One region of the Arthrobacter sp. 01N444 genome, then DNA from elsewhere that is predicted to be linked to it. Evidence: riboswitches for the same ligand, from Rfam matches in the RefSeq annotation. Region 1 holds a riboswitch; each other region holds the start of a gene.

Region 1 (3,251 bases):
GCGTTGAACGCCGAAAGCGCCGGACCGGTGTGCCGCATGAGCTGCTTGACGGGCCCGTCGATGAATTCCTTGGTGCCCAGGATGGCCCCGCCCAGGACGCGGCCCTGGCCGTCGATGTGCTTGGTGCCGGAGTAGACCACCACGTCCGCGCCGAGGTCGCCGCAGCGCTGGAGCAGCGGGGTGGCGAAGACGTTGTCAACCACCACCGTGGCGCCGGCCGCGTGCGCCAGTTTGCTCACGGCGGCGATGTCCACGATTTCCTGCATCGGGTTCGACGGCGACTCGAAGAACACCGCCGTGGTCGGCTCGGACAGCGCGGATTTCCACTGCTCCAGGTCCGGGCCGTCCACGAAGACCGTCTCGACACCCCAGCGCGGCAGGATTTCGTTGAGGATCACGAAGCACGAGCCGAACAGCGAGCGGGCCGCGACCACCCGGTCGCCGGCCGCCAACAGCGCGCCCAGGGCGGTGAAGACGGCGGACATGCCGGACGCCGTCGCGAAACACGCCTCCGTTCCCTCGAGCAGCCGGAGCCGCTCCTGGAAGGTGGCGACGGAGGGGTTGCCGTAGCGGGAGTAGACGAAGCGCTCGTCCTCACCGGTGAAGGCGCGCTCGGCGGCAGCCGCGGACTCGTAGACGAATCCTGAGTTGAGGAAGATCGGCTCGGTGGTTTCCTGGAAGCCGGTGCGGTCAAGGCCGCCACGGACGGCCTGGGTGTCGGCCGCCCAGCCGGCGGCGTCGGGATTGAAAGTCACTTAGATCTTTCCGAGGTTGGTGGGCAGGCCGCGGTTCTTCCAGCCATTGACGGTGCGTTCGCCAAAGCGGTCGGTCTCGCCTTCGAAGCCCTCAAGGACGTTGTACGAGGTGTAGCCGGCGGCCGTCGCGGCCGTCGCGGCCGCGATCGACCGGGCCCCGGAACGGCAAAGGAACACCAGTTCGACGGCGGTGTCCTCCGGCGCCTGCTGCCTTAGCTGTTCCACGAAGTGCGGGTTCGGCGTGCCGCCGGCGAGGTTCCACTGGATGAAGAGCGGATCGTTGCGGCTCTCGCCCGCGGCCGCGGTGTCCGGGATGCCGATGTGGGCCCATTCGCCCTCGGTCCGGACATCCACCAGGATGGCTCCGGCCTCCAGCTTGGCCCACGCCTCCTGCGGGCTGACGTCTCCGGCGTAGCTCATGCGTGGCCCGCGAAGGCCCCGTCGGCGCCAAATTCGTCGGCGTCGAGCTCATCAACCGCATTGGCCACGGCGGCGTCCGCACTGGCAATCGCGGCCGGCAGGACCAGCGCCTGCGCCACGATCACGGTGCTTCCGTTGAAGCTGGCGGCGGGGCTTCCATGCAGCACGTAGCCCTCGGCCAGGGCGGCTGACACCCGCTCGCAAAAGGCGCGGTCATCCGCCCCGGTGAACAGGCGGTAGGCCAGCCTCTCCTCGCCCCCGGATGCTGAACCGGGTGCTGTGCCGGGTGCGGCTGTTGTGGGTATTGACGTGTCGGGCACGACGGATCTCCTCTTTCACGCTTGCAGCTCGAATTCTCGAATGCCGAGTATTCACCTGAGGCACCCCGCCGCGAAAGGGAGGGTTGCCGACCGGCCAGTCAGGGCTTGGCACCGGTTCTCATTACTCCCCAAAAACGTAACACCTGCGACGCCGGCCCGCACCGCCGCCGTCGTCATGTTCCGTAACCGGACCGCGGCCCGGGCGAGTAGTGGCGGGCTCCAGTTTCGGGTACAGCCCACTCGTGTCTGCCGGGACGATTCGCCGTTTACTGGGGGGGATTAGGTCCGACGAGTCGGCCGGAGCTGCAGGTGATTCGAGCAATGTGCGAATCAAGCAGTCCCGGAATCGACTCGTCTGTCCATCAACAAGCTGTCTGGGAATCGGTGGCTGGAACGGTCGGAGCCGCAGCCGCGGTCCGGCCGGTGACGGCGGAATGGAGCAATCGTGGGCCCGCGCATACTCGTTACCGGGATTACAAGCGCCGCCGGACGGGCCGTCGCGGCCCAGCTCGAAGCCCGGGGCCTCCCGTACCTCGGCTCCGACGCCCGTGCCGACACCCGCCAGGCCGGGGAGGCTCCCGCCGCCGCGGTCAGGCTCCTGCCGGCGACGAACCCGGACATGGTCCTGGACCTGCGCCGGGTGGTGGACCGCGAAGCCATCAACGTCATCATTCCGACCCTCACCGTGGAACTCCCGGTCCTGGCCGCGGCCCGCGCGGGATTCGCCCAGGACGTGCGGATCATCGTGGCCGACCCCGCCGCGGTGGCCCTCGCCAACGACCACCTGTTCACCACCTGGGCGCTGCAAGCCACCGGCATCCCGGTGCCCCGGTTCGCGGTTCCGGGCGACCTCGCCGCCGCGCCGGCTTCCCTCGCCGGCCTCAGCGGCCCCGTGGTGGTCAAGCCGCGGGTCTTCAAAGGCTCCCATGGTATCCACCTGCTGGCCGGAACCGACTCCGTTAGCTGGAAGAACATGCCGGCGGGGCAACTGGTCCAGGAATTTATCCCGGGCGCCGACTATGTGTGCCTGGTGTTCGGCACCCCGGCACGCAACGCGATGGCGCCGGTGGCGGTGGTCCTCGAGAAGACCAGGACTCCGTATGGACGCGCCGGCAGCGACGAGGTCAGCCGCAGGGTGCCGGCGAACCAGGCCGGGGATGTGCGCAAGCTGGGCCTGGCCGCCGTCCGCACGCTCGGGCTGACCGGGCCGGTCCAGGTCCAGATCCGCCGCCGCACCGACGGAACGCCCGTGGTGCTGGGTGTCTGCGCGACCCTGGGGGAGAACAGCACCTGGGCCCCGGAAATGCTCGACGCCGTGCTCGCAACGTTCATGCTCCCGGCGTTCAACCCGGCCTCGTTCCGCCTGTGCCCGGCAGTGCCCGCGGACGCCCTGGGGTGAGCGCAACACCAACGCGGGGTCACTTACGGCCCATCCGGGGACATGGGATGGGCCGTAACTGACCCCGCGTTGCTATTCGATGGTCGCGAAGAGGGCGTTGAGTTCGGCCGTGAGTTGGCGCCGGAGTTCCGGGGTGCCGATTTCCTGCCCGTCGATGTGGTTGACCGGGGCCAGGAGCCGGATGCTGGAGATCAGCCAGACCGCGTCGGCGTCCAGCAGGTCCTTCGGCTCCAGCGGGCCGTAACCCAGCTCCCAGCCGGCGGCCTTGGCGGCGGTGAACAGGGCGCCCTGTGATGTGCCGGGCAGGATGCCGCTGTCCAGCTGGGGCGTGATGAGCCGCCGGATGGTGCGGACGCC
Region 2 (3,251 bases), on a different contig from region 1:
CCCGTGATGTAGGGCACATGGCGTCATTCCCCATGAGTATGGACGCTCCCGCCCTGAGCCTCAACGGCCATTAGTGCAGAGCGCATCTGCAAAAATGCACAAGCGGGCCGGCCTAGTGGCCGAAGAAGGTCTCCCGGAGCTGCCCGCTGAGCTGGCCGATTTCGGTCAGGAAGCCGTCGTGGCCGATCGGCGCTTCAATGATGTGCAGTTCCGGGCCGCCCGGCAGGGCCTCTGCCAGTTGACGGGACTGGGCCGGGAAATACAGGCGGTCCGAGTCCACGGCCGCCACCAGGAATTCGGCGGTGGCCGGGGCCAGTGCCTCCCCGAGGCTTCCGCGCCCCCGGCACACATCGTGGCTCATGAGGGCTTCGGTGATCGCGATGTAGCTGTTCGCGTCGAAACGCCGGGCCAGTTTGCTGCCCTGGTGGTCCAGGTAGCTTTCCACCTGGTAGCGCCCGCGTCCGGCCAGCGATCCGGCTTCCAGGGGCGTCTCGGACTCCTGGGCGTTGCGGCCAAACCGGCCGTCCAGTTCGGCCGCTGAGCGGTAGGTGATGTGCGCGATGCGCCGGGCGAGGGCGAGCCCTGCCTCGGGTTCCGGGCCGCCGTAGTAGTCCCCGCCCTTGAAGTGGGGGTCCTGGCGGATAGCCAGCGTCTGCGCCTGCGCGAAGGCAATCTGTTCGGCGGTGCTGCTGGCGCCGACGGAAATCACGGCGCAGCGCCGGACCCGGCCGGGAAACGTGACGGCCCATTCAAGGGCGCGCGCGCCGCCGAGCGAGCCGCCCAGCACCGCGTACCAGCTGCCGATGCCCAGGGCATCGGCCAGCCGCGCCTCGGCGGCGGCGGTGTCCCGCAGGGTGACCAGCGGGAACCGCGATCCCCAAGGGCGCCCGTCGGGGGCCGGGGTGGAAGGTCCGGTGGATCCGTAGCAGCCGCCCAGGATGTTGATCGAAACGACGAAATACTTGTCCGTGTCCACGGGAGCCCCGGGTCCGGCGAGCTGTTCCCACCAGCCGGGCTCCCCGCTCTCGCCGCGGGTCACGTGTGTATCGCCGGTCAGGGCGTGTTCAATGAGCACGGCGTTGGAGGCCTCCGCGTTCAGGGTCCCCCACGTCTCGTAGGCGAGCACCACATCCGGCAACGGAGTCCCGGATTCGAGCTGCAGATCACCGATCCTGACGAACTGGACGGTCCCGTCAGGGGTCCGGGATGGTTTGGTTTCGGGAACACCCGTGCGGGTGACGGCAATCGTCATGTGAGGACCTATCTTCGCGCTTGCCCGCCGTCAGCTGACCGGCAGGCCAGGTCTTCACCCGGGGCACCCCGCCGCAAAAGGAGGGTTGCCGGCCAGCAAGCCGGGGCTGTCGCTGGCACTCATGACCTGGTACGAGTCTACGAAACGGGGTGCGGAAATGACGAAGATTATGACTTCCATGTGACAGCCGGACCCGTCAGCACCGCAGACTCCCCACCTTTGACAGCCGTGGCCGGCGGGTCGCCCCGAAGTGCCGGCGATTCCCGGTGTCATGCCCGCAAAGGTGGGGAAATTCGGCGTGGGCTTCGGCCTAGACGGACTTGGCCGCGCGGAATCCGGCGTCGAGGTCCGCGAGGATGTCGTCAATGTGCTCCAGTCCCACCGAAAGCCTCACCAGCCCGGGGTTCACCCCGGCGATCACCTGCTGTTCGGGCGAGAGCTGGCTGTGTGTGGTCGACGCCGGATGGATCACGAGCGACCGGACATCGCCGATGTTCGCGACGTGCGAGTGCAGTTCGAGGGCATCGACGAACCGCTTGCCGGCCTCCGCTCCCCCGGCAATGTTGAACGCCACGACGGCGCCGGTCCCCTTGGGCCCGTACTTGCGGCCGCGCTCGTACCAGGGGCTGGACGGCAGCCCGGCGTAGGCGACCGATTCGACGTCGTCCCGCCCCTCCAGCCATTGCGCCACCTTCGTGGCGTTGGCCACGTGGCGCTCGACGCGCAGGCTCAGCGTTTCGATGCCCTGGGCGATGAGGAACGCGTTGAACGGGGACACCGCGGAGCCGAGGTCGCGCAGGAGCTGGACCCGGGCCTTGAGGATGTAGGAGAGATTCGCGCCCAGCGCGCCGCCCGCTCCGAGGTCGCGGGCGTAGACCAGGCCGTTGTAGGTGGGGTCGGGGGTGTTGAAGCCGGGGAACCGCTCCGGGTCCTTCCCGAAGTCGAAGTTGCCGGAGTCCACGATCACGCCGGCGATCGCGGCGCCGTGCCCGCCCAGGTACTTGGTGGCGGAATGGACCACGATGTCCGCGCCCCACTCGATCGGCCGGATCAGGTAGGGGGTGGAGAGCGTGTTGTCGACAACCAGCGGCACGCCGGCCTCGTGCGCCACCCGGGAGACGCCCTCGATGTCCAGGACGTCCTGGCGGGGGTTGGAGACCACTTCGCCGAAGAACAGCTTGGTGTTGGGCTGGACGGCGTCCCGCCACTGGTCCAGGTTGTCCGGGTCCGCCACGAAGGTCACGGAGATGCCGAACTTCTTCAGCGTGTGCGCGAGCAGGTTGTAGGTTCCGCCATAGAGGCTGGGGCTGGCCACCACATGGTCCCCGGCCTCGGCGATATTGAGGATGGCGAACGTCTCGGCGGCCTGGCCGGAGCTGAGCAGCAGCGCCGCGAGACCGCCTTCCAGGCTGGCGACGCGCTGTTCGACGGCGTCCTGGGTCGGGTTGCCGATCCGGGTGTAGATGGGCGCGAGCTCGGCGAGCGCAAAGCGGTTCGCGGCGCTTTCGGCGCTGGGGAACACGAACGACGTCGTCTGGTAGATAGGCAGGGAACGCGCGCCGGTGGCGCTGTCCGGCTCCTGGCCGGCGTGGATCTGGCGGGTTTCAAAGGACCAGGCGTTGGACATTGGTGCTCCTCGAGTCACTGGGCACAGCACCGGCCTGGGCTTTCGGCCCGAACCGGAACAGGCGCCGCGCTTGCCCTCCGGCGGGCGCCGGACGGCCAGGTCTTCACCCGGGGCACCCCACCGCGATACGAGGGTTGCCGGCCAGCAAGCCGGGGCTGTGCACTGGCACTCATGACCTGACTTCAGTGTAGGAATGGCGGCGGAGCCCTGGATAGCTTTGTGACGAAGATGAAGACGGCCGCCGTGACGGAGCATCCGGGGCGCCGCGTTCCGCGCCCCAGGACGTCCCATGACGGTTAGGGGAGCCTAAGCTGAGAGGTCCATCACAAAGTGCCAAGATGATGGCATGCGCATGGATCACGTCTCTTACGC
Region 3 (3,251 bases), on a different contig from region 1:
CACAATTTGTAGGCGGCCTCGACGTATTCGTCCGCCCAGTCGTAGCGTTCGTCATGCTTGGTCAGCTCGGTGGCGTTGAAGTTCCGGTGCGCGTTTTCCAGCACGCTGGTGACGATGTTCCAGGCCACGCGGCCGCCGCTGATGTGGTCCAGCGTGGACATTTGCCGGGCGAACTGGAACGGATGGCTTTGAATCACCGACGACGTCGCGGCCAGCCCGATCTCCCGCGTTCCCGTGGCGAGCGCGGACAGCAGGATGAGGGGGTCGTTGGACGGCACCTGCAGGCCCTTTTTCAGCAGCGATGCCCACCCGCCGTCGTAGTCGCCGTAGAGACCGACGACGTCGGCGAAGAAGATCGCGTCAAACTTGGCGCCTTCGAGCTGGCGGGCCAGGTCGATCCAGAGCTGGAGTTCGTTGAACCGGTGCTGCTGGGCTTCCGGGCGCCGCCACTGGCCGCCCATGATGTGGCTGGACGTGTTCATCACGAAGGCGCTGATCAGCAGGCGCGGGCGGGGTCCGTCGAAACGGGTACTGGGCGTTGAAGTCATGGGGTGCTTTCCGCTGTGGGAGGTGGGACGAGGGTGCTGCCGGCGCTCAGAGGCGCTTGTCCAGGCGCCGGGCAACATAGGATCCGCCCAGCTGAACGATGGTGACCAGCAGGATCATCAGGACAATGGCGGTGATCATGAGCGGCGTTTCGTAGCGGTAATAGCCGTACCGGATGGCGAAGTCGCCGATTCCGCCGCCGCCCACCAGTCCGGCCATCGCCGAGTAGGAGATGAAGCTGACGGTCATGATGGTGATGGAGCTGACGAGTCCGGGCTTCGCCTCCACAATCAGGACGTCCCGGACGATCTGGGACCGGCTGGCGCCCATGGACCGTGCCGCTTCGACCACTCCGCCGCCGAGCTGGCTCAGGTTCTGTTCCACGAAGCGGGCGAAATACGGAATGGCGTTGAGGGTCAGCGGGACAATGACGGCGGCCGTGCCGATGGTCGTGCCGACAATGAACCTGGTCACGGGAATGATCGCGATCAGCAGGATCAGGAACGGGAACGAGCGGAGCAGGTTGACCAGCCCGTCCAGGACCCGGTGCAGCTTTGGCCTGTGCTTGAGCCCGTTGGGACCGATGGTGTAGAGCAGGACACCCAGCGGTGTCCCGAGCAGCACCGCCAGCGGGATGGCCACCAGCAGCATGGTGAGGGTCTGTCCCATGGCGACGCCGATTTCGGGCAGGACTTCCAGGATGCGGTCAAACATTGATCAGGCCCTCCGACGCGGCTGTGGTGTGGGTGCCCCTCCCGGAGCGGTCCAGCTGGATCTCATCGGAGACCAGGTAGCGGCCGATCGACGTCGCCGGGTGGAAACCGGGGCGCTGGAGTTCGGCGAGGTCGAGCTGCTCCACCACCCGGCCTTCTTCCATGACCGCGACGTTGTCCGCGATGGCCTTGATGACATTCATCTCGTGGGTGACCACCACGATTGTGATGCCGAATTCGGCGTTGACGTCGGCCAGGTATTGCAGGACCGATGACGTCGTCCGGGGATCCACGGCCGACGTCGGCTCGTCACAGAGCAGCACTTTGGGCCCGGTGGCAAGGGCGCGGGCGATCGCCACCCGCTGTTTCTGGCCCCCGGAGAGTTTGGCCGGATACGTTCCCGCTTTGTCGGCGAGGTCCACGATTTCCAGGGTTTCGGCGGCCCGCCGCCGGCGTTCCGCCTTCCCGACGCCGGCGAACTTCAGGGACAGCTCCACATTTTCCTGGGCTGTGAGGTTGTTGAGGAGATTGAAGTGCTGGAAAATCATGCCGATGTCATGCCGCTTGGTCCGGAGCTCGGCGTCGGACAGGGTCACCAGGTCCACGCCGTCCACCAGGACGCGGCCCGACGTCGGGCGCTCGAGGAGGTTGATGTTGCGCAGCAGCGTGGATTTGCCGGCGCCGGAGAACCCGATGATGCCCTGGATGGTGCCCCGCCTGATGTGCAGGCTGACGTCATCGACGGCCGTGAAAGGTCCCGCGGCCGAACCGAATGACGTGCTGACGTTCTGGATCTCGATCACAGGCCCCCACCTGCTCGGGGCCGCGGCGCTGCCGCTGTCTGCGTGTTCATGATTTCCTCCGGGCTCGCCCGAGGAAAGCCCTGGGTCCTGGCTTCCGGGCAGCGCTGAGCGAAGCCGGGGAGCCTCAGAACACAGTGGTTCTCCATCGGTCCTGGCGGTAGCACCGTCCTCAAAGGAGGGGGTTGCTGCGGCGTCACGGAGCCAGATCTCTCAGCCGCTCGGGATGGTTACGAGTCCATCTCACACGGCAGGAGGCCGGATACAGAAAAAGCCGGTCACATTTTGTAACCGACTCTTCCCGATCTGTTGATCGTCATTCCCGGGCCGTTAGATGCCCACGCGCCAGCCTTCGCGGGCGGGGCACGCGTTCACGACGACGTCCAGCCCGGCGGCCCTGGCCCGGTCCGTCGCGGCGTCGTCGAAGACGCCCAGCTGCAGCCAGACGGCCTTGGCGCCTACTGCGATGGCCTCGTCTATGACTGCGCCCACCCTGTGGGAGTTGACGAAGCAGTCCACGACGTCGATCGGGTGCTTCTCCGCCGGGATGTCAGACAGGGAACGGTACCCCTTCTCGCCGTGGACATCGTCGCCCGGAAGGTTGACCGGAATGATGGTCATGCCCATCCGGTCCCGGACATAGAGGGAGACCTCATACGCCGAGCGCCATTCGTTGGTGGTGAGGCCGACCACCGCCCACGTGCCTTTGGTTCGCATGAGGCGGTCAATGACTGCCGGATCGTTAACATGGGCCATGCATCAACCTTACTCCTGCGACCTTTCCGGGCAATTGTCGAATAAATGAATGATTTGGGTCGGACCCACGCCGGGTGAACGAATATTACGGCGCTCCCGGACGCCGATTTTGCGGAATCGTGCATCTGAAGTTCTAGTAGGTAGTGACCATCCCGAGCGGCCGAGAGACCTGGATCGATGACGCCGCAGCAACCCCCCGGTGACGTGGGACGACCATTCCCACGCCACCGCTCCGCCCTCCTTCGGTGAAATTCGAGGGAGCCGGAGCAACCAAGGGTGCTACTGCCAGGACCGATGGAGTGCAGCAATGACCCCTGAGAATTCTTCCGCTCTGCCCACCTTTGCCCGGCCTGCGTCCGAGGCATTCCCCCAAACCACTTCGGACGCGACGGCGAACGAAGCAGGGCTGCGTGACGCGCCCGGCTCCTCTCGCGGC

What was found. Region 1 has a riboswitch for S-adenosylmethionine ahead of AC1DKN_RS15210 (DUF1737 domain-containing protein). Riboswitches for the same ligand answer to the same signal wherever they lie in the genome.
Region 2: another riboswitch for S-adenosylmethionine. It lies ahead of metX (homoserine O-acetyltransferase MetX); the one in region 1 lies ahead of AC1DKN_RS15210 (DUF1737 domain-containing protein).
Region 3: another riboswitch for S-adenosylmethionine. It lies ahead of AC1DKN_RS08820 (methionine ABC transporter ATP-binding protein); the one in region 1 lies ahead of AC1DKN_RS15210 (DUF1737 domain-containing protein).

What each region holds. Positions count from the first base shown of each region.
Region 1 covers NZ_JBFTRB010000014.1:17,023-20,273, reverse strand. Annotated here, with positions in the region: gene AC1DKN_RS15220 (O-succinylhomoserine sulfhydrylase) at 1-755, opposite strand, end outside; gene AC1DKN_RS15215 (rhodanese-like domain-containing protein) at 756-1,175, opposite strand; gene AC1DKN_RS15210 (DUF1737 domain-containing protein) at 1,172-1,480, opposite strand; SAM riboswitch class IV at 1,508-1,621, opposite strand; gene AC1DKN_RS15205 (ATP-grasp domain-containing protein) at 1,941-2,894, shown strand; gene AC1DKN_RS15200 (aminodeoxychorismate lyase) at 2,967-3,251, opposite strand, start outside.
Region 2 covers NZ_JBFTRB010000011.1:98,328-101,578, forward strand. Annotated here, with positions in the region: gene metX (homoserine O-acetyltransferase MetX) at 113-1,252, opposite strand; SAM riboswitch class IV at 1,264-1,379, opposite strand; gene AC1DKN_RS13795 (bifunctional o-acetylhomoserine/o-acetylserine sulfhydrylase) at 1,563-2,879, opposite strand; SAM riboswitch class IV at 2,941-3,056, opposite strand; gene AC1DKN_RS13800 (VOC family protein) at 3,226-3,251, shown strand, end outside.
Region 3 covers NZ_JBFTRB010000005.1:247,420-250,670, forward strand. Annotated here, with positions in the region: gene AC1DKN_RS08810 (LLM class flavin-dependent oxidoreductase) at 1-548, opposite strand, end outside; gene AC1DKN_RS08815 (methionine ABC transporter permease) at 595-1,260, opposite strand; gene AC1DKN_RS08820 (methionine ABC transporter ATP-binding protein) at 1,253-2,062, opposite strand; SAM riboswitch class I at 2,202-2,292, opposite strand; gene AC1DKN_RS08825 (CoA-binding protein) at 2,390-2,815, opposite strand; gene acs (acetate--CoA ligase) at 3,123-3,251, shown strand, end outside.